DNA from 3 places in the Neptuniibacter sp. 2_MG-2023 genome. Region 3 is predicted to be linked to each of the others. Evidence: predicted binding sites of a transcription regulator. Region 3 holds the regulator's gene; each other region holds the start of a gene.
The links. The regulator sigma-54, encoded in region 3, starts transcription at its own class of promoters, with help from an activator protein. The targets are predictions, from matches to a motif close to TGGCACNNNNNTTGCTNT.

Region 1 (4,937 bases), on a different contig from region 3:
AAGGCGGCTGCCAAAGAGCAACCAGCCTCTAAAGAGGGCCTATATCGCAACCAGCTGTATACGTTAGGCAGCGACGGCAAATCCAATCTATCCCCCACCAACTCAACTCCATCTCCAACTGCACTTTTAGGCCTAACACTGACGGCCAAACCACTCTTTACTGCGGCCATCAATCCCTGATAACTCGATGTAGTATAAACCACACGCCAAGGCAACCCTGCGCTATTTAAAGCAGCAATGCTCGCTTTACGAAATTGACAATAATCAGTATAGGTCGCCAAGGGCAGCTCTCGAGCACTAGACCACTCCCACCCCTCAGCCCCCATCCAAGCCAGAGGCTCCACAGCAAGAAGCTCCCCTTTCCCTATATTTGCATCTAATGAAAGCGTCAAAACCAAGTCATAATCACCTCGCTCATAGCCCGCATTCAAATCGGGACTATAACCGGTCTCTACATACAATCTAACGCCGGGGTTAGCTCTAGCAAAACTAGCTAAGAGCTCAGGAAGCATAGTTTCAGCGACACCTTGTGACACGCCAACCTTAATTTCTCCTTTAGCACCACTCTCCTGAAGAGAAGCTATAGCATCATCCTGAAGTGCCAACATCCGTTTCGCATAAGATAGCAACATCTCCCCCTCACTCGTAAGCAGGCGTTTTCTTCCGCTTGTCCTAAATACATTGACACCCACCTCTTGCTCTAAGCGCTTCATTTGCTGACTTACAGTGGACTGAGTCTTATGCAAATAGTCAGCAGCTTTAATAAATCCACCTCGCTCTACAACAGCAACTAAGGTTCTCAAAATATCACTACTTAAATTAGGTTGAGCCATCATTACACCAATCAGATTTTACGATCAAAATAATTAATATTAATCGTTTTTACTAATTCAAATATATCACTACTCTTAATTTTAAGCACTCAGGAGATAAAAAATGTCGCACGCAAACGCAAGAAAGACGTCACCAGACCACAGATCGCAACCTGACAAGATCACTTTCAACTTACCAAGTAGGAGCAATAGAGCAAAAAACGATTGGCCCGACACAAATATTCACATCAAAAAGAGCTATCTAGCCGATGCAGCCTCCCGACAAGAGAGGACAATAACAACAGAATTTCTTGAGATTCCCGACGAATTTTACGAAACGAAAGAAAGCAGTGTCGCCTCAATAATTGAAATAAATACGAGCTACAACCTAACGATAAAAAGAACAAACAAGGGCTGTATCGATATGGAATACTATTTCACTAAAGGAAAACATGAGCGAAGCAAGTGTTTTATCTATTTTTGGCAACACCTATATAACATTGTCACAAGAGCTAAAATCACAAAAAGCTAAGCATAAAAAAAGCCGAGCAGAGCTCAGCTTTTTTTAACTTACTATTTAATATGGCTTATTTGTATCTAAAAACCCCATGCATAGGAATAACAACTGATACATCGGCTATGACTAAAATTGTTAACTCTCACAGGTTGATTCAATTTTATGAATAGTTAAATCAGCACCGTTATACTCTTCCTCTTGCGTCAAACGAAGGCCAACTAAGAACTTAACAACACCATAGACAACAATACCCCCAACAACAGCGACAATAATACCAGCGCCCGTACCAATTAATTGAGAGGTCAGACTAACACCGCCCAACCCACCAAACATTTCCGAACCAAAGATACCTGCAGCAATACCACCCCAAGCACCACACACACCATGAAGAGGCCACACACCTAAAACATCATCAATTTTCCATTTATTCTGTTGAATCGTAAACAAGACAACAAAAATAGCACCGGCGACTGCACCAACAACTAAGGACCCCATAGGATGCATAACATCAGACCCTGCACACACAGCAACCAAACCGGCCAACGGTCCATTATGAATAAAACCCGGGTCATTTTTACCAAAAATCAACGCTGTAATAATTCCGCCTACCATTGCCATCAGCGTGTTCACAGCAACTAAGCCAGAAATACCATCCATAGTTTGTGCAGACATAACGTTAAATCCAAACCAGCCAATACATAAGATCCAAGAACCTAAGGCCAAAAAGGGAATATTGGATGGTGGAAAAGCCACTAAACGCCCGCCTTTGTAACGCCCATTACGGATACCTAGCATCACCACAGCAACAAGTGCTAACCAACCACCCATACCATGCACTACAACCGATCCTGCAAAATCATGAAATCCTGCCCCAAAGTTTTCTTCCAACCACGCTTGAAAACCAAAGTTACCATTCCAAATAATCCCCTCAAAGAAAGGGTATATAAAGGCTACGATCAATGAAGACGCTAACAGAAAGGGCCAGAACTTAGCACGCTCAGCAATACCACCAGAAACAATTGCTGGAATTGCTGCGGCAAATGTCATTAAAAAGAAAAACTTAACTAACTCATAACCATTATTGCTTGCCAATTCCGCCGCAGGTGAAAAAAATGTAACACCATAAGCAACCCAGTAACCTACAAAAAAGTAAGCCATTGCAGAAAAACCAAAGTCGGTCAAAATTTTCACAAGCGCATTGACTTGGTTTTTATGACGAACCGTACCTACCTCCAAAAAAGCAAAGCCTGCATGCATGGCAAATACCATGATGGCTCCCATTAAGATAAATAAGGTATTCGAACTTTGGACTAGCGTCTCTACAGCGCTATTGACGTTTTCCACTGACAGTCTCCTGTTTTTTATTCGGCAAAATGCACTGCACTTGTGCGCCAAAAAATAGTTGGCACCAATGCAATGCAAAATCAGCATTTTTTTATACTTTTAATTGAATATAATTTATGACAAAAGAAGCTAAAAACCCCTATTTCACAGGGAATCCAGCTAATTCACCATCAATTAATCAACGCTTCTATGCACCATTTAAAAGCATTAAGTATGCCAAACAGGATAAGCTGCACTAAAAAACAGCTTATAGCTTATGAGTAATTCTAAAACAGCTATGTATACGCTGATTTCGTTTAAAATCCGGATCTAAAGTACTGTAAGTTATATCTTCAACAACATAATCACTTAACGCCTCGTGATCTATTTTGAAGCGTCTATAATTATTGGAAAAGTACAATACACCCTCTTTACGCAATAACCGCATTGCAGCATCAACCATATCCACATGATCTCGCTGTACATCAAGCACTCCTTCCATACGCTTTGAATTTGAAAACGTCGGAGGATCCATAAAAATCAGATCATAAGCAGGCTGACGCTGCATTCGCAACCACTTAAGGCAATCACCTTGTACCTGTTGATTCGCGTCCTGATCAAAGCCGTTAAGATCAAGATTACGTTTTGCCCAATTCAGATAGGTCGCAGACATATCAATACTGGTCGTTGTTTTTGCGCCCCCTTTTGCAGCATGCACTGAAGCAGTGCCGGTATAACAAAACAGATTTAAAACGTCTTTACCCGCTGACTCTTGCTGGATACGGTAGCGTATTGGGCGGTGGTCAAGAAACAGTCCCGTATCAAGGTAATCATGTAGGTTGACTAATAAGCGACAACCGTACTCATTCACCTCTTTAAAACGATGAGTCTCTGACTGTTTTTCATATTGATTTGAACCTTGCTGCTTTTTACGCTGCTTTAAAATCACTTTATTGGCAGGGATATCTAAGGCAACAGGAATCGCAGCCATCACTTCCTGTAATCGTGAGAAGGTTTTAACTGGATCAATTTTTTTCGGTGCAGCATATTCCTGAACATGCACCTCATCACCATAAATATCGATCGCCACCGAATATTCCGGCATATCCGCATCATAGAGCCGGTAGCATTCTATCTGCTCTTTCTTAACCCATTTAGCTAACTGCTTTCTATTTTTTAATAAACGATTTGCAAACATTTGAGCACCATCACTCAACGGCACCACTTCCTCCTCTTCACGCACCCTTTGCTCTGGTCGATGCTCGGAGATTGGGTAAACAAACAGGCGACTTTCTAACGCGCCATTAAACAACTTATATTGTTTATCTGCACGCATCCCCATCACTTTACACAGATCAGGGTTCGACGTGAAAATAGCGGCAGTCCAACCGGCAAACTGTTCTTTTAACTTGTCACCCAAGTGACGATAGAGAAACATTAACTGCTGGGTTTCACCTAAGCGCTCCCCGTAAGGCGGATTAGTAACTAACAACCCTACCCCTTGAGGCAACTGTTCGCGTTCAAGGTCTTCCACTCGACAGGCCGCAAAATCGATAAATTCAGCAACTCCAGCTCGTTCCGCATTTTGTCTGGCGGATCTTAATACAGATTTATCCTCATCGCGGCCCACTAAGCTGATCTCTAATTGAGATAAACCCTTAGCTTTTCGCCCATTCGCTTCCGCAACCAACTCATCCCATATCCCTTTTTGATGACCCGTCCAGCGGGAAAAGCCATAACGCTTACGCTGCAAGCCCGGCGCAATATCAGCAGCCATCATTGCTGCTTCAATCAACAACGTCCCTGAACCACACATGGGGTCTAACAAGAGATCAAAATCAGCGATACGTGCAGGCCAACCACTTCGAAGCAAAACAGCCGCCGCTAAGTTCTCCTTCATCGGTGCTTGTCCCGCCTGCAACCTATAGGCACGACGGTGCAAACTATCACCTGAAAGATCAATCGCCACCGTCACTTTGCCACGGTGCATACGCACGTTAATACGTAGATCTGGAGCAACCTTATCGACACTAGGGCGCGCGCCCGTTAAATCACGAATCTGATCCACAATGGCATCTTTAACCTTTAATGCACCAAAGTGGGTATTATTAATAGCGCGAGTCTGCCCCGTAAAATCGATCAATAAGGTACCTTCACTGCGCATATGATCCAACCAGTCAACCTGCTGGACCGCATCATAAAGATCCTCTGTCGTCTCAGCATCACCTTGATAAACAGGCATCAACACACGGTTAGCCAAACGGGACCAAAGACATATACGGTAA
Region 2 (4,937 bases), on a different contig from region 3:
GCGTCGAGTTTAATAAAATCAGGATCTATATCACGTATTTTCTCCAGAACCGGCGCCTCACAAACGAATCCGCTGATGGATAAAAGCGCTTCGCTAGTCAACAGATCAAACAAGGCGCCCTCTTTTTCCAACGCGGTTTGAATATCCACGTCGATCATCACCCGCCCTATTTGCTGATATTGGCTTAACTGATTAACCCAACGCTGAATACTTTCTTTGCTCGATAGCTGCTGAGATTCAATGCGAAAAGAGATAAAACGAAGGCTAGGGAAACGCTCCCAAACTACATCTAAAGAGCGCAGTTCTGAATCGATCCAATGCTCAAATTGTTCGATGGAATCTGAATGTTCCAACAGTGCTGAAAATTCAGAAAATGGCACTAAGCCTAACTCAGGATGAATCCAACTAGGCCTTGCATGTACAGCCACAACTCGATGACTATAAATACTGTAAATAGGCAGATAGGTCATCTGGATTTCATGGCTGACAAGCGCAGTCACCAGATCCTCCTCTCGGAGAATCTGAGGGCCTTTGCTTCTCTCCATTAATGCACTATAGGCTCTAAATGTGTTCCGCCCACCCTGCTTAGCCGCATACATCGCAACATCTGCTTTTTTAACCAGATCTTTACCCCGCTCTGCATGTTCGGGATAGAGTGATATACCTACACTACCACTAATAAAAATCTCTCGATGGTCAACAAACACACCATGGGATAGCTGCTCAACAACCCTTTGTGCCACTTTAACAGCCGCATCCATACCATCAACAGCCGGTAGCATCATCACGAACTCATCACTACTTAAGCGTGCTAATGCATCTTCATCACGTACCACTGAGCCTAATCTACGTGCGACCTCCTGCAACAAATTGTCGCCAACATCGCGCCCTAAATTATCGTTAATCCATTTAAAACGGTCCAAATCAACCAGCATTACAGCCAGCTGTTCATTATCTGCTTTAGATTTTTCCAGTCGCTTATCCAGTATGCTTTGAAACATCTCCCAATTAAGTAGACGTGTAAGCTCATCATATTGAGGAATTTGTGACGGCGCTTCAGCGCTAGTTTTTAGCTGACTCATATTAAAAAATTGAGCAATATAACCAACAAACTCATTGTCGTTATTGGTTATCTTTATCACATTAAACCAAGCGGGATAAACAGAACCATTTTTATGCCTATTGAACAGTTCACCCTGCCATACATGAGTATCATTAAGATCAAGCCAAGCTTGCTCGTAGCTCGTATCTGATAAATTACCCGCACCTAAGACGCTCGGTTTCTGACCCACAACCTCATCAAAGCTATAACCGGAAATTTGCTGGAAGGCAGGGTTCACCCGAATAATATTATTATCCCTATCCGTCACAATCACAGCCTGAGGAGAACATAGAAACAACTGCTGCTCAAAATCTTTCATTATAAAAAACCAACCCCGTCTGGGTTAAATGTAAATGAGATAACATGTAAAACGGCTTAACTTTTCTATTTAAGACTACGGCTTTTTCTGTAAGGTTTCGTCTAACGCCTTTAACTGCAATTCTAATGCTTCAACTTTTTCTCTCGTCCGCAACAAAACCGCTTTTTGCGCATCAAACTCTTCTCTACTGACAATATCCAATCGATCAAACGTACCTTGTAGTAGGGATTTCACCTGCGCCTTAACGTTTTCTTGGTCTAGCACTTTCGCTTCACCAGAGAATAACTGAGAAAACTGTTCTGCTAAGCCTTCAATTAAATGTGGCTTGATCATTTTGTACCTCTAAAATCAGATAAAACACGACTCCAACTATAGCAATAAACCCATAACAAACCAGCCTCTCAAACAACGGCACCATTATGGTGCATCTACAAAAATAGCACTCAAACAACCGCCCTAAAATATCGCACAAAAATCAACCAAAGACAAAACAAACCAGATAACCGATTGATATTAAACAACTTTTAAAACATGGCACATCCTTCGCTATAGTCAGGGCAAGAATTGGTAATTAACTGTTTACTTAGCAATTTAAGTATTTTGTATTGAATTTAGTATTTATGGGGGATAACAAAATGAAGATGGTCTCCGCTGTCATCAAACCATTCAAACTGGATGATGTCCGTGAAGCTCTTTCTGAAATCGGTGTTCAAGGCATCACCGTTACAGAAGTAAAAGGCTTTGGACGTCAAAAAGGTCACACAGAGCTATATCGTGGCGCTGAATATGTAGTCGATTTTCTACCTAAAGTACGTGTAGATGCGGCTGTGTCCAGCGACATAGTAGATCAGGTCGTAGAAGCGATCAGTTCAGCCGCTCAAACCGGCAAAATAGGTGACGGTAAGATTTTCGTTACTTCTATTGAACAAGTAGTGCGTATCCGTACCGGTGAAACCGGCACTGAAGCGCTTTAAACATAGACTTACGATTGCTTCTGGAGGAACCAACCAATGGAAGAACTTTTAAATTCAACAGCTGCTGATGTAACTCAGCTGAAGTATGCCCTAGATACTTTCTATTTCTTAGTATGTGGTGCATTGGTCATGTGGATGGCTGCTGGCTTTGCTATGCTGGAATCTGGCCTAGTACGTGCTAAAAACACCACAGAAATTCTAACTAAAAACGTCGCGTTATACGCGGTGTCATGCATCATGTACTTAGTTTGCGGTTACGCAATCATGTACGGTGGTGACTACCTACTTTCAGGTATTACTGGTGATGGATTCACTGGCGCTGAAGAACCTGCTACTTACGCTCCATCAGCTGACTTCTTCTTCCAAGTGGTATTCGTAGCGACTGCAATGTCTATCGTTTCTGGTGCCGTTGCTGAGCGTATGAAGCTTTGGGCTTTCCTTGCTTTCGCTATCGTAATGACTGGTTTCATCTATCCAATGGAAGGTTCTTGGACTTGGGGTGGCAATGCTGTATTCGGCATGTACACGCTTGGCGATCTAGGTTTCTCTGACTTCGCAGGTTCTGGTATCGTTCACATGGCTGGTGCTGCTGCAGCTCTTGCTGGTGTTCTGGTTCTTGGTGCTCGTAAAGGCAAATACACTAAAGAAGGTGGCGTTAACGCTATCCCTGGTGCCAACCTTCCTCTAGCTACACTAGGTACATTCATCTTGTGGTTGGGTTGGTTCGGTTTCAACGGTGGTTCTGTACTTGCTACATCCGACGTTGAAAACTCAAACGCTGTTGCTGTTGTGTTCATGAACACTAACGCAGCTGCTGCCGGCGGTGTTGTTGCTGCGCTAATTGTTGCTCGCCTACTGTTTGGTAAAGCGGATCTAACAATGGCACTTAACGGTGCGCTAGCAGGTCTAGTTGCTATCACTGCTGAACCATCAACTCCTTCTGCACTACAAGCTACATTGTTCGGTGCGATGGGTGGTGTATTAGTAGTATTCAGTATCCTAACACTTGATAAAATGAAGATTGATGACCCAGTCGGTGCAATCTCTGTACACGGTGTTGTAGGTCTTCTAGGTCTTCTACTAGTACCACTAACTAACGATGGTGCTGCGTTCTCTGGCCAGATCATTGGTGCACTAACTATCTTCGGTTGGGTATTCGGAACAAGCTTGGTTACTTGGTTTGTAATTAAAGCGGTTATCGGTGTACGTGTAACTGAAGAAGAAGAGTACGAAGGTGTAGATATCTCTGAATGTGGTATGGAAGCATACCCAGAGTTTACATCTGCTAAGTAATCTATCTCTAGATTGAAAAGGGGTGCTTCGGCACCCTTTTTTTGTATTATTAACAAGCGCTTTTGAACCCCCTCCTGTAAATCTGATATACCACTCTGCATTTTTCTAGGTATACTTATCCCCATAGTTCACTGTAGTTAAAACTGCTAAGTGTTGAGCTAAACACTTAACGCAGGTACAAACTGAGGAATCGCATAATGAAACTGGTCACGGCGGTGATTAAACCATTTAAACTTGATGATGTACGTGAAGCTCTTTCTGATATTGGTATTCAAGGCGTTACCGTTACAGAAGTTAAAGGCTTTGGCCGTCAGAAAGGCCACACTGAACTCTATCGTGGCGCAGAGTACGTAGTAGACTTCCTACCAAAAGTTAAAATCGAAATTGCTGTTGATACAGATATGGTTGAGCAAGTGATCGAATCTATTGCAAAAACAGCTAATACTGGAAAGATCGGGGACGGGAAAATATTTGTTGCCCCCCTTGAACAAGTGATACGAATACGTACAGGCGAAAGCGGGCCTGACGCCCTTTAAAAACAAAAAAGCGCCTAACGGCGCTTTTTTTTACTAAAAGACAAAACGCTGAGCCAAATCAAACTATTTAAATGAAATAAAGTTCATTATCTAGTGATCTTCAGTAAATAATTAAAACAAAAATAATATAATGTCGAAACTATTGCTGTCTAAAAATAACATCAAAATGCTGATCGATTGGTTTAGCCAATCCAGTATCGGTATTTTGTTACTTGATCATTCACTGCAACCGGTGGCGAGTAATCCCTACGCGCTCGAACTCATTTGGGGATCCGCACAAACAGCCGAGTCAAAAAGTGAATTGCCTCAACTATTTAAACAAAAGATCAAGGCTCACTTAGACCACCTGAAAAATACTGATACCCAACATCACTCCGATTATCAGCTTATAGAGCAATCTAATTCACCTCCTATTCTACTCAAGATCGAATGTTCTCTAGTCGAAATAGACCCAACAGAACAAGGCTTTTTCATTACCCTTCGTAATGCGAGTAAAAATGCTCATTTAGCAAGAGAACTCAAACTGTTTAGGAATGCTGTAGAAAACACAGGAAGCGCCGTAGTTATTACGAATGCTCAAGGTGAAATAGAGTACGCCAACACTCGTTTCAGCGATATTACCGGTTATAGCTTTCCTGAGATACAGGGTAAAAAAACCAGTATTTTACGCTCAGACACAACATCAAAGGGTGCCCATGACAACCTATGGGAAA
Region 3 (4,937 bases):
ACATTACGGCAGATACTGCACAAATTGATGACAAAACAGGCATAACCACCTACAAAGGCAACGTCATTATCAAACAAGGCTCACTTCTCATTGAAGGAGAGCATGTTGATATGTATCGTGGTGAAGAGGGAGTTGAAAAACTTATTGCCAAAGGAAGCCTTGCACATTTCAGACAACTTCCAAGGAAAGGAGATCCATACAGCGACGCTTGGGGCAAGCACTTACTTTATCAGGTAGATGATCAAAAACTCACTATTACCGAAGAAGCTAAAGTCGTCCAAGCAGAAGACACTTTTACTGGAAACAAGATCGTTTATGATCTAGATAAGTCGATTGTGAACGCATTTGGTGGCACAAGCAAAGACGAAACAGGTGAGCCAGGACGTATAAATATGGTCATTCAACCTAAAAAGAAAACTAAGGCCAACTAACCCTATGAGCTTATTAGAGGCCAAAAATCTTGCCAAACGCTATAAAGGCAGGGAAGTTGTTAAAGACGTTTCACTACAGATAAAGAATGGTGAGATCGTTGGCCTTTTAGGCCCCAACGGCGCGGGGAAAACCACTTGCTTTTACATGATTGTTGGTCTGGTTCAAGCCGATAATGGCGCCGTTAAAATCAAAGGGCAGGATATCAGCGCACTACCTATGCATGGCCGTGCTCAGCAAGGTATAGGCTACCTTCCCCAAGAGGCTTCTATATTTAGAAAACTGTCTGTGAAGGACAATCTACTTGCGATTTTAGAAACAAGAAAAGACTTAGATAAACACGCTGCCCAGTTAAAAATGGAAGAGTTGCTTGAAGAATTCCATATCACACACATAAAAGACAGTATGGGCATGAGTCTTTCTGGTGGAGAACGTAGACGTGTAGAAATTGCACGGGCATTAGCAACCGAACCCGAATTTATTCTATTAGATGAACCTTTTGCAGGTGTCGATCCTATCTCAGTGAATGACATAAAGCAGACCATTCGCCACCTTCAATCAAGGGGCATTGGTATATTAATTACTGATCATAATGTGAGAGAAACCTTAGATATATGCGAAACAGCTTATATTGTTAGTGAAGGTACAATCCTTGCTAACGGCTCACCAGCCGATATTATGGCAAACGAAGCAGTAAGAAATGCTTATCTGGGCGACCAGTTCACACTTTAAGCATATACTTAGCTATAAATGAATTATGTAGTTTCAGGAGTTTGTCCCTTAGTATTATGAAACAAGCGCTTCATCTAAAAATTGGGCAACAGCTCACAATGACCCCACAACTACAGCAAGCAATTCGCTTACTGCAGTTGTCTACGCTTGATCTTCAGCAAGAGATTCAAGAAGCATTAGAGAGTAATCCTATGCTTGATGTCTCTGAGGACGAACACGCCTCGGCTTCCGAAACTCAAGAGAGTAATTCACAGGCACCAGAGACAGAATCTGAAGCTACAGCCACCGCGACAGCCGAAGCCGAGCTTGACGACAATATTACAACTGAAGACAACTGGAATGAGAAAATACCAGAAGAGCTCTCAACCGATAGTAACTGGGAAGACACATTCCAATCATCAGGCCCAAATCTAAGTCAAAGCAAAGAAGATTTTGACTCTTTCGAATCTAATGACACTGCAGAAGAAACACTGCAAGACCACCTTCATTGGCAATTAAACCTTACCCCAATGAGTGATATTGATCGCCTTATTGCAACGAACATTATTGACGGCATCAATCCTGATGGTTATTTAACCATCACTCTGGATGAGATCTTAGATCATTTCCATGCGCAAACAGGTGAGCAGTTTGAAGAAGTAGAACTGGATGAGATTGAAGCCGTCTTGCACCGCATACAACAATTTGATCCAGCAGGTGTTGCCTGCCGTGACCTCAGCGAGTGTTTAAGCATACAGTTACAACAACTGCCGCCTGAGACACTTTGGAAAAATGAAGCGATCAAAGTTGCACAACAATACATTAAGCTACTCGGTGCTCACGATTACCGTCAATTGATGAGAAAAACACGCTTAAAAGAACCTCAACTGCAGCAAGTTATACAGCTGATTCAAGGCCTAAATCCAAAACCTGGCGCCTCAATCAGCAGCAGTACCGCTGAATATGTTATTCCAGACGTTCTTGTTACAAAACAGCAAGGTGAATGGCGCGTTCACCTCAACCCAGAAGTTTCCCCTAAGCTACGTATCAACTCAGGTTACGCAGGTTTAGTAAAACGGGCCGATAATAGCTCTGATAACACCTACCTAAAAAACCACCTGCAAGAAGCACGATGGTTTATTAAAAGTTTACAAAGCCGCAACGAAACCTTATTAAAAGTGTCAAACGAGATAGTAAAACGACAAATTGGCTTTCTGGAACATGGCGAAGAAGGCATGAAGCCAATGGTGCTTCATGACATTGCTGAAGCCGTAGAAATGCATGAATCCACTATCTCTCGAGTGACCACACAAAAGTTTATGCACACACACCGTGGAATATTTGAACTAAAATACTTCTTCTCGAGTCATGTAAGTACAGCAACAGGGGGCGCAGCGTCCTCAACCGCTATTAGAGCGCTTATCAAAAAGATGGTGGCCGCTGAAAATAATGCTAAACCATTAAGCGACAACAAAATTGCACAATTTCTTGATGAACAAGGCTTTAAAGTTGCTAGACGTACGATTGCGAAATATCGCGAAGCGATGGGTATTCCACCGTCGAATGAAAGAAAGCGTTTAGTTTAATAAAAGAGTGGCAAGAGTAGTATGTCACTGCAATAAATAGGAGAAACCTATGCAGATCAACATTACTGGACACCATGTAGAATTAACTGAATCAATGAATGATTATGTGCTCTCGAAACTACAAAAGATTGAGCGTCATTTTGATAACATCACCAATGTGCAAGTCACACTCAGCGTAGATAAACAACGCCAGAAAGCTGAGGCAGAGATGCACTTAGCGGGTGCCCAGCTCTTTGCTACACATGAACACGAAGATATGTATGCTGCAATTGATGGCCTTACTGACAAGTTAGATAGACAAGTCATTAAGCATAAAGAAAAAACTAAAACTCACAAATAACCGGTCTGTATCCAAAAAATTATGTTGCTTCATGAACTATTAACCCCCTCAAGCGTCCTTTGTGGCCTTGAGGGTGGCAGTAAAAAGCGGATTCTGGAAAATGCTGCTGAAATAATATCGGAGCAACATCCCGATATGAGTTCATCATCAGTATTTAACGGACTTCATTCGCGCGAAAAACTTGGCAGTACAGGCATAGGCGATGGGATTGCCATTCCACATTGCAGGCTGGCAGAATGCACTGAAGCTAAAGGCTATCTAGTCAAACTAGATACACCTATAGACTTTGATGCTATCGATGGTAAACCCGTTGATCTTCTATTTATTTTGATTGTTCCTGAAGACTCAACATCTGAGCACTTAGCTACACTAGCCTCAGTTGCAGAGCTCTTTAGCCAAGAAGAAGCCAGAAACAAACTAAGAGAAAGCCAAGACAGTCATTCTCTGTATGAGACTTTATGTAAGTTGAGTGCTGCCTAGGAGTTAAAATGAAGCTTGTTGTGATTAGTGGTCGTTCCGGCTCAGGAAAAAGTACAGCATTACAAGCTTTAGAAGATATTGGCTTCTACTGTATAGACAATTTGCCGGCTCTCTTACTACCAGACCTTGTCCAACAGATGAGTAGTGACCCGAGTCACCCTGACCAGATAGCGGTCAGTATTGATGCGCGCAATTTGCTCAGTAACTTAGCCAAATTTCCAGATATTTTAAATCAACTTCGCCAAGATCATTGGGCTGAATATGAAGTTATTTTTTTAGATTCATCGGAAGCCACCTTACTCAAACGTTATAGTTCAACCCGACGTAAACACCCTCTTTCAGATACCCATAAGAATCTACAACAATCAATTGAGTCAGAGATACAGCTTTTAGAACCTATCGCAAGCTTAGCCGACATCCGAATAGATACTACGCGCTTATCCCTGTATGAGCTTCGAGATACAGTCAAACTTCGGGTTGCCAACCGTAAAGCTCAAACCTTGTCGGTTCAATTTGAATCTTTCGGTTTTAAGCATGGTGTGCCTTTAGACGTAGACTTTGTCTATGATGTACGCGCCCTACCCAATCCTCACTGGGTTCCAGATCTACGCAAATATACAGGCCAAGAGAAACCGGTTCAGGACTTCCTAGAGGAATCACACGAAGTTCGAGAGATGGTAGAAGATATAACTAACTTCCTCGAACGCTGGCTGCCCCGCTTTTCAGAAAATAACCGTAGCTATATTACGATTGGCATTGGCTGCACAGGGGGGCAACACCGATCTGTTTATATTAGCGAACGTCTAGCTTCTCATTTCTCTCAACATATGGATAATGTCCATGTTCGTCATCGTGAATTGAGCTAACTATCATGCAAGAAAAAAAACTACTCATCATCAATAAACTGGGGTTACATGCCCGAGCAGCCGCTAAGCTTATTGGTGTAACATCACGTTTTTCATCCGAAATTTTATTGGAGAAAGACGGACGTGCAGTAGATGGAAAAAGCATTATGTCTGTGATGATGCTGGCAGCTAGCAAAGGTACAACCTTAACTGTTAAGATCACAGGCAATGATGAAGAAAGTGCTATGTCGGCCATTGAAGAGCTTATCAACAATAGGTTTGATGAAGACGAATAAAACTCTTCATATTAATTCTTAGGGTTATCCCTTCAGCTTCCGTTATAATCAAAGCATTACATTCTATTTATTCTTCTACTGACAAAAGAAGACCGAGCAAAGTCCATAAGCGATAAAACCATGGCCGTTGAAGAAACTAAATCACATTTTGATAAGCTAAACGATGCTTTAGATAGTGGTGAGTTTCGTCAAATTCGCTTTACCCTAAACAATACTTTGCGACCAACCGAAGTTGCCCGCTTAATTGAGA

Region 1: a site for sigma-54 is predicted at 2,875-2,892, ahead of Q4486_RS04995 (ammonium transporter). Genes of this name have one in related genera too.
Region 2: a site for sigma-54 is predicted at 1,954-1,971, ahead of Q4486_RS14210 (P-II family nitrogen regulator). Genes of this name have one in related genera too.

The regions. Positions count from the first base shown of each region.
Region 1 is NZ_JAUOQC010000003.1:246,621-251,557, forward strand. It holds gene Q4486_RS04990 (LysR substrate-binding domain-containing protein) at 1-833, opposite strand, end outside; gene Q4486_RS04995 (ammonium transporter) at 1,465-2,673, opposite strand; gene rlmKL (bifunctional 23S rRNA (guanine(2069)-N(7))-methyltransferase RlmK/23S rRNA (guanine(2445)-N(2))-methyltransferase RlmL) at 2,921-4,937, opposite strand, start outside.
Region 2 is NZ_JAUOQC010000017.1:41,193-46,129, reverse strand. It holds gene Q4486_RS14220 (diguanylate cyclase) at 1-1,421, opposite strand, end outside; gene Q4486_RS14215 (accessory factor UbiK family protein) at 1,497-1,754, opposite strand; gene Q4486_RS14210 (P-II family nitrogen regulator) at 2,057-2,395, shown strand; gene Q4486_RS14205 (ammonium transporter) at 2,432-3,688, shown strand; gene glnK (P-II family nitrogen regulator) at 3,886-4,224, shown strand; gene Q4486_RS14195 (bifunctional diguanylate cyclase/phosphodiesterase) at 4,355-4,937, shown strand, end outside.
Region 3 is NZ_JAUOQC010000007.1:33,325-38,261, reverse strand. It holds gene lptA (lipopolysaccharide transport periplasmic protein LptA) at 1-431, shown strand, start outside; gene lptB (LPS export ABC transporter ATP-binding protein) at 436-1,161, shown strand; gene Q4486_RS08405 (RNA polymerase factor sigma-54) at 1,218-2,726, shown strand; gene raiA (ribosome-associated translation inhibitor RaiA) at 2,776-3,066, shown strand; gene ptsN (PTS IIA-like nitrogen regulatory protein PtsN) at 3,088-3,546, shown strand; gene rapZ (RNase adapter RapZ) at 3,555-4,412, shown strand; gene Q4486_RS08385 (HPr family phosphocarrier protein) at 4,418-4,687, shown strand; gene mgtE (magnesium transporter) at 4,808-4,937, shown strand, end outside.